DNA from 2 places in the Cetobacterium somerae genome. Region 1 is predicted to be linked to the other one. Evidence: riboswitches for the same ligand, from Rfam matches in the RefSeq annotation. Region 1 holds a riboswitch; the other holds the start of a gene.
The links. A riboswitch is a leader RNA that binds a small molecule or an ion and turns the genes downstream of it on or off. The one in region 1 is predicted to bind cobalamin.

Region 1 (4,385 bases):
CTGTACTTGTTATTGAATCTGAAATTAAAAACTCTATACTTTTTTTAGCTGTATCTTTTAACATTGGAGAAACCGTTTTTAGTCCCATTGGAACTGTATATTTTAAATTATCAAAACCCCAAATTTCTAACTTTTTATAATCTATTTTCTCTTCGTTTAAAGCTCTAATAACCCCAAAAAGCATATTATCCGAAGCTGAAAAAATCGAATCAAACTCTATTTTATTTTTTAAAACCTTTTTCATATTTTCGTAAGCTTTTTCTTTTGAATAATCAGATTCATATATTAAATTTCTATCTATAGTAATAGATCGATTATTTAATGCGTCTACGTATGCTCGTTCTCTCTCTAAACCTGAAAGTTTTTTCATATCTCCTGAAAAGAATAAAACTTTATTATTGTTTTTATTTAGAATTTTTTCCATAACTGCGGTCGCTCCACCATAATCATCCGTATTCATGTACAGTGTTTGCTTAGCTTTGTGGTTTAATTTTGTATCATAGTCAACTACCACAACTTTGTATTCACTTTCTATCATTTTTTCTAAAAATAAATTATTTTTTAAAAATCCAATAAATATTCCACTACAAACATTCCCATTTTTAAAAAATGTTTCTATTCTTTTTTCATCATTAGAATCCTTAATATAATCAACCAAAATTTGATGATTTTTTAAGAACGCCTCTTTAACAACTGTATCTGTAAAATTCATAAAATATGCAGTATCCATAGCTGTCGTTCTATTTATCATATTTGGTTCATATATAAAAATCCCAATAACTTTATTTTTTTTTCCTGCTAATGTTTGAGCATTTAGATTTGGAATATAATTATACTCATCTATTATTTTTAAAATTTTTTCTCTATTTTTTTTACTTACATTCGGATGATTGTTTAAAACTCTTGAAACAGTACTTCTTGAAACTCCTGCTATTTCAGCAATTTTTATGCTATCTATTTTCAATTAAATTCTCCTTTAAAAATTGGACAGCTGTCCAAAACTTGATTAAAAAAATATTATGTTCGTATTATATATTATTTCTATAAAAATAAAACATTTTTATAGAAATAATTTGAAAAGTTTTTTAACTTAGGTAAAAAAAGGTTTTATTTACAAGCTATATCAATTTTCATATCTTTATAATAATATTCAAAATCATTTTTATTAATAGGTCTTAAAATTTTACATGGATTTCCTACAGCTACAACATTTGAAGGAATATCTTTAGTTACAATACTTCCTGCTCCAATAACTGAATTATCTCCAATAGTAACTCCAGGTAATACAATTACTCCTGCTCCAAGCCAAACGTTATTTCCTATAGTTATTGGAAGATTATACTGAGCTTGTTGTCTTCTTAAATCTGGATGAATAGGATGAGTCCCTGTGCATAAAGTTACATTTGGAGCAAATAAGACATTATCTCCCACATGTATAGGACAATCATCAACTAAAGTTAAACCGAAATTGGCATAAACACTTTTTCCAAAATGAACAAATTTTCCCCCCCAATTAGCATGAAAAGGTGTTTCTATATAACAATTTTCCCCAATTGATCCAAACATCTTTTTAAGTAACTCTTGCTTTTTATTTTGCTCGCTTGGACGAGTGTTATTATAATCAAATAATCTATCTAACTGTTCCATTTGCTCTTTTGCTAAGCTTGCATCATCACAAAAATATAATTTTTTTGTATTCATTCTCACTTTAATCTCTTCAAATTTCATTTTAATTCCCTCCACATTTTTTTAATTTAAATTTTTTAATTTTTTTTGAAAATTTTATATATCAGGATTATACTATAAAATTTTATAAAAAAAAAGAGAGATAAATCTCTCTTTTTGTATTTTTTTCAACTAAAACATTTTTTTTCAAAACTTTTCAAACTATTTTCAACTTTTTTTAAGCTATCTAAAAATACATTTTTTCTATTTATATGATAAATAGCTTGCCTTTTCCATGGATCAACTTCAAATAAATTTTTGCTTAAAGAAGAATAATATTCTTGGCAAAACTTTATATATTCTTTATAAAAAATTTCTAAATTTTTAATTTCTTTATACTTTTTTAAATAAAATAACAATAGCTGTTCTTGAGGTGTCATCTTTACAATATGGCATAAAAATTCCTGCCTTCCTCTCATAGCTGATAAATTTTTTTCTAAAAATTTTGACAAATCTTGATAAGTTTTAAAAGTATGTATAAACTTATCAAATTCCCTAAACTTATTATAATCCCATTTTAAATCTTTACTCATCTTTCTCACTCCCTCGAACGTAGAGAAGAAGACAAAAAATCTATTGGATATATTATCCTTTAGATTTTTTTACACACTTGTCCACTCCTAACAATTTTTGTGTAGTTTTTAGGTAAGTCTCCTGACTTAGAATCACTTTACTCCTATCCTTCCCAGATTTTATTCCAGTGGCTATATAGTTTCATCCTCATTACAGTAGCGGAGGCTGTGTAGGATTTACACCTACTTCCTTGTTATGCCTAAGCACCTAAAAAACTTTTATTTAGTTTTATAATAATTGTATATCGCATTTTGAATTATTTGTCAATTCTTAAAATTAAAAATAACTCTTATATATCAGCTACACTATCTAATATATAAGTTGGATTATAAACACTTTTACTATCCCTTTTAGCTTCTCCTGTTAAAACTAATATTGTGTCACAGCCATTAATATACCCCGAAGCGATATCAGTATATAGTCTATCCCCCACTATTACTACTTCATCTTTTAATAAGTTTAAATTTCTTAGTGCGTAATCAAGCATAGCTTTTTTAGGCTTTCCAAAATATTTAGGAATTTTTTTTGTACATAACTCAATTATATTACAGATAGCTCTACAGTCTGGTAAAAATACTCCATCCTCTACAGGATAAACTAAGTCTTCATTTGCTGCTAAATACTCTACATTTCTATGTAAAAGTTTACAAGCAATCTCTAACTTTTTATAGCTTAATTCAGAATCAAGTGTTACCACAACTATATCAATTTCAGAAAAGTCAAACTCATCATTTTCATCAAGTATTTGAATCTCTAAATCTTTACAATAATTTTTATAATCCTTTGTCCCCACCATAAATATTTTTTTATCTTTACAACTATTTTTTAAATAATCTGCTAATACTCCCCCAGCAGTTATTATCTCTTTCAATTCAGTTTCTATTCCCAGTTTTGTAAATTTTTCGATATAGCTCTTTGGATTTTTAGAGGAATTATTCGTATAAAACCCTATTTTCTTTCCACATTTTCGTAATTCCTCAATTTTTTCTTTAGCTCCTGGTATTAGAACATCCCCTAAAACTATTGTTCCATCTATATCAAATAAGTATCCTTTATAATCTTTCATTTTTGCTCCTCTTTTGTTAAATTACTTTTAGTTGCTTTTTTATTTCTTACCATGGTTATAACTTTTCTTTCTAGTATTTTCATTACTATTAAAGTTATAACAACAATTAAAAAAGCTGCTACAGATAAAAATACAAATCCATATCCAATTGCCAATCCAATTGCTGCTGTTATCCATAAAGTAGCTGCTGTTGTTATTCCTGAAACCTTATCGTTTGAATAAACTATTGCTCCTCCCCCTATAAATCCTACTCCAGTTACAACTTGAGCTGATAGTCTTGTAATATCTAATTTATAACTTTCTATGAGGTTAGGTTGGGAAGATATCAAATTTATTTGCCTTATTAACAGCTCCTCTTGTAAAAGAGCAATTGTTGTAGCTCCTAAACATACCAATATTAAGGTTACAAACCCTGCTGATTTATTTTTTAACTCTCTTTCTAATCCTATACAACCTCCAAATATTGAAGAAACTGTCAATCTAAATAGTATCTCTGTCAATCCTATCCCAGTCATAATTATCCCTCATTTTATATTTATTTATTTTGATTTGCTATAAACTGAACTCCTAAATCTGGAAAATCTGTAAATACCCCTGTAGAATTAGTTTGGTTAAATATGATTTCAAACATCTCATCTATATTATCTACATAGTTTGGTAAAGCATCTTTTCTAATTGTATACGGATGTAATTCTAACCCATTTTTTCCAATATATTCTACTAATGGAGTTACTTTTATATCTCCTTTTTTAGAATTATCTCCATCTACTAGCATGTACCATGCTGGACCTATTCCATCAGCATATTTTGATAATTCTTTCACTCCCTCTGGAGTAAACATCCAATCATAATTATAGTTTATCCACTCACCTTTTTTATTTTTTTCCATAGTTTCATTCCAATCAGTATATGCAACTAACTGAACTAATTTTAAATCCATCCCCATCTCTGGCATAAGTTCATTTTTAACTCTTTTTAACTCATTAAAATCAAAAACTTGGAAATAAATGGGGTCATTCTT
Region 2 (4,385 bases), on a different replicon from region 1:
CTCCACCTGCTATTTCAATCATAGTATTTCCAATTCCATTACCTCCAACTACAAAGGGAGCTGATTCTTGACTATCATATGCAAAAACTTTTATATTATTTTTATTTTTATTTTTCTCTTTAACTTTATTAATATCCTCTTTCATATTTTTTACAACATTTTTAGCATTATCTTTTAGATTAAAAATATCTCCAAACATTAATATATCACTATATATATCTTCAATTTTAGAGCTATCTTGAGATTTTGTAAAAACTACTTCTATTCCATTTTCTTTTAGTTCTTCTACTGTACCTAAGTTTTTAGGTGTTGCTATTGATTTCCATCCTGTTAGAAAATTAGGATTTAAAGAATAAAATTGCTCTTTAGTTGGAGCTCCCTTTGATAAAACTGGTATTTTATTATACTTTTCTCTCAATTCAGGTAGTATTTCATCATCTAAATAAGCTGTTCCTAAAATTTGATTTTCTGCACCTATAGCTAATAACATTTCTGTTGTAAACTGTGATGTTGAAACTGCTCTTACATTCTCTTTAGAAAAATTTAAAGTAGTTATCAGTAAAAATAGTAACAATATTTTTTTCATAATTTCTCCTTTTAATAAAAAGCGGAAGAGTTAAACTCTTCCAATTAATGAGAAGCTTTTCTTCCTTTAGCATACTCAGCTTTTTTCACTAATATATCCTCTGGTTGAGAATTTTCTAGTTTTTTAGCTCTTTCTATAAAAATATTCTGAATAGATTCAATTTCACCTAATCCTTTTAAATTTACCTCTACTTCAAAACCATTCTCTTCTAATGCTTCTTTCCAATCTTCAGCTATATCATTTTTAGCATGGTCTCCAGCTACAAACATAAGTGGCATTAGAGTTACTTTTCTTTTATTATCTCTTTTTAACTCTCTTACTACATTATCTAGCCCTGGATATCCTTCTACTGTTCCAATGTATATAGGTTTTTCTAAGTCTTTTGTAACATAAGCTAACATTGGATAAGCTGACAATGCAGGATGCTCTGTACCATGCCCTATCATCACAACTCCTTCATCCTCTTTTAAAACTCCAACTTCTTTTTCTATTACTTCAATTAACTTAAAATAATCATCTACTTCTGTTAATAATGGAGTTCCAACTCTTATATCTTCAAATTTATCAGAAAACATATCCACTTCTCTTTTTAAAGCTTCCATTTCAGTTCCATTTATTATATATGTTGGTTGAATAATTACATGTTGATATCCTTGCTCTACTAGTTTTTCTAAAATTTGAGTGGTATTTAAATTTTCAATACCTCTTTTTGAAAGTATTCTATTTATAATTCTTGATGTATAAACCTGAAAAAAATCTAATTTATCAAACTCATTTTTTAATTTTTTATTTATTATATCTATTGTTTTTTCTCTCGTGTCTTCATGTGTCGTTCCAAAATGTGCTGCTACAATCGCGCCCTTTTCCATAGTTTTGTAAAAGTTCATCATTAATCTCCCTGTATTATTTTTCTTTATTTTTATTTTAAATTAAAATTTCTCACCAATAAAAAAAACCTCCCTTTTGAAAATACTAAAAGAGAAGTGTAAAAATCTTTACCTTCTCTGTCCTCGCAGAATTCTAAATAATGGCAGGTCTCCTGACTTAGATTCATCCTACTCACAGCCCTTCCCAAGGTTTATATCCTCAGTGGTATTACTGTTTTCATCCTCTATACAGTGGCGGGACCGTTTGAGATTTTCACCCAATTCCCTTTTAATCAAATTGAACCATTACATTTTTTATCTAACTAATATTAACACTTTATAGTACAAATTTCAATCAAATTATCTAAAATTTATAACATTATCATCTATTATTTATATTATTTATATCTAGAACTATTGACTTTTAGTCATAAAAAAAGTTACTATTAATTTAGAAATAAATGTATATTAAGGAGAAATTTTTATGAAAAAAACATCTTTTGGAACTCTTATTTACTATTTAAAAAAGGAAAATAAACTCCTTCTTCTATTTTTAGGTGTGAGATTAGCTATGACTGCTATTGATGTTTACTCACCACTTTTAATTAAAAATTTAATAGATGATGCTCTTCCTTCTAAAAATATTGATTTACTACTAAAATTTTCAATTGTATTAATTATTCTTTATATTTTACGTCTATTTTTTGCTGTTAATTCTCAAGCAAATGGAAAATTAATGGGAAGTAAAATAAAACAAAGTATGAGAAATGACCTATTAAAAAAACTTTTAAACCAACCTAGTGAGTTTTTTAAAAAAAATCAAAGTGGTGATTTAATTTCTAGAGTTATTAATGATTTAGATAGTGTTTCTACTCTTTGTCATAGAGGATTAGAAGATTTTATATTTTCAGTTATAACTATTATTGCTTCTATCTTTATAATGATAGATTTTGATTTAAAACTTTCACTAATTACTTTATTTCCTTTACCACTAACATTGATATTTGTTTATAAGGAAAATAAAAAAATGAAAGCTGGTCATAGAAGTGTTCGAAAAAATTCAGGTTTATTATCTGCTAATCTTCATGATATTTTGAGAACTATCTCTTTTTTAAAAGATAACTATTTAGAAGATTATGCTCAAAAAAGATTTCTTGAAAAAAATGATACTCTTTTAGAAAGTGAAAAGAAGAATATGATTCCATCAAGTTTAATTGTTTCAGGAGTAACTTTTTACTCCAATATAACTCAACTTATAATTATTCTTGCTGGAGGTTATTTATATATAAAAGATGGTGTTACAATGGGAATTATCTTATCTTTTTTACTTCTAGTTGATCGTTTTAGACTTAGAATTATGAGAATGGTTGGACTTGTTGATATCTATCAAAAAGGAATCTCCGGAGTTAATAGATTTACTGAAATTATAAATCTTGACAGTAGAATGGATGGAGATATACCACTAACAGAACCTATCACTTCAATTGAATTTAAAAATATAGGCTTTTCTTATGATGAGAAATCTATTTTACAAAATTTTAATTTAAAAATAGAAAAAGGAGAAAAAATAGCTCTAGTTGGAGAAAGTGGAATTGGTAAAAGTACTACTGCTTCTCTTTTAAAAAGAGCTTTACTTCCTACAAATGGAGAGATTTTAATTAATAATATTCCATTAAATAAAATAACTTTTAAAACATATTTAGAACGACTTGGAATCGTAGACCAAAGTGATTATATTATAAATGGAAGTTTAATTGATAATATTACTCTTGTAAAAGAAAATTGTACTGAAGAGGAATTAAACTTTGCAATTGAAAAATCATATGTTTATGAAATTTTTGACAAATTTCCTCAGGAGGAAAATACTATAATTGGTGAAGGTGGAGTACATGTAAGCTCTGGGCAAAGACAAAAAATTGCTATGGCTAGATTATTCTTAAAAAACCCTGATTTGATTCTTTTAGATGAAGCAACTAATGCCTTAGATATTATCAATGAAAAATCTATTTTAAAAAATATAAAAGAGGAGTATAGTGATAGAATTGTTATTGCAATAACTCATAGACTTAGTATCCTTGAAGATTTTGATAAAATCTATGTCTTAGGAGATGATAATATTGTTGAATCTGGTTCATTTAAAGAACTTTTAAAATTAGAAGGTAAATTCTATAGGTTATATCATGGAATTAGATAAAGTAAAAGCCACCTTCAAGGTGGCTTTTTTTATTATTACTCAATTTCAGAAGAGTTTGCTTCATTTCCTGCTTCTGGATTTTGATAAACTTCATGATTTAAGTTTCCTAAACTCTTATCAACCATTAATGCATTTGTAACTGATCCAATTACGTTTAACATTGTTCTTGGCATATCGATAATAGGATCGATTGCTAAGATTGGGTTAATTAGAGGGAACATAGCTGCTAATCCAGTTCCTGATAAAGCAACTGAAGCTGCCATTGTTGCTGTTCCTGGAATTCCTGCAATTCCTAATGAACTAATTGCCACAACAATTATAGACATTACTATTAATGTTGCATCAATTGGATGTCCACTCATATTTGTAACAAATACAATTGTTAATGCTGGGAATATTCCTGCACAACCTTGCATTCCTGCTGTTGTACCAAAACTTGCAACAAAACTTGCTGTTGATTCGCTAACACCTAGTTTATTAGTTAATGTTGAAATTGTTACTGGTAAACATCCAACACTTGATCTAGATGTAAATGCTAAAATCATTAAAGAGATACTTTTCTTTACATATGTAAATGGATTTAATCCAAAGAATGATACTGCTATCATCTGTATTACAAACATAACTGCTGTTGCTAAGTATAAAACTGCTATGAATTTTCCTACTTCTGCTATTGCTCCAATACCTTTTTGTGCAATTGTGTTTGCTAATAATGGTACTACTGCTAAAGGCATCCATC

Region 2: another riboswitch for cobalamin. It lies ahead of MKD34_RS00075 (sirohydrochlorin cobaltochelatase); the one in region 1 lies ahead of MKD34_RS13045 (hypothetical protein).

Annotation. Positions count from the first base shown of each region.
Region 1 is NZ_CP092521.1:137,524-141,908, reverse strand. It holds gene MKD34_RS13055 (LacI family DNA-binding transcriptional regulator) at 1-964, opposite strand, end outside; gene MKD34_RS13050 (sugar O-acetyltransferase) at 1,108-1,728, opposite strand; gene MKD34_RS13045 (hypothetical protein) at 1,854-2,258, opposite strand; cobalamin riboswitch at 2,353-2,524, opposite strand; gene MKD34_RS13040 (HAD-IIA family hydrolase) at 2,588-3,364, opposite strand; gene MKD34_RS13035 (MgtC/SapB family protein) at 3,361-3,879, opposite strand; gene glpQ (glycerophosphodiester phosphodiesterase) at 3,900-4,385, opposite strand, start outside.
Region 2 is NZ_CP092519.1:14,387-18,771, reverse strand. It holds gene MKD34_RS00080 (ABC transporter substrate-binding protein) at 1-586, opposite strand, end outside; gene MKD34_RS00075 (sirohydrochlorin cobaltochelatase) at 631-1,473, opposite strand; cobalamin riboswitch at 1,599-1,775, opposite strand; gene MKD34_RS00070 (ABC transporter ATP-binding protein) at 1,937-3,646, shown strand; gene MKD34_RS00065 (cation:dicarboxylate symporter family transporter) at 3,682-4,385, opposite strand, start outside.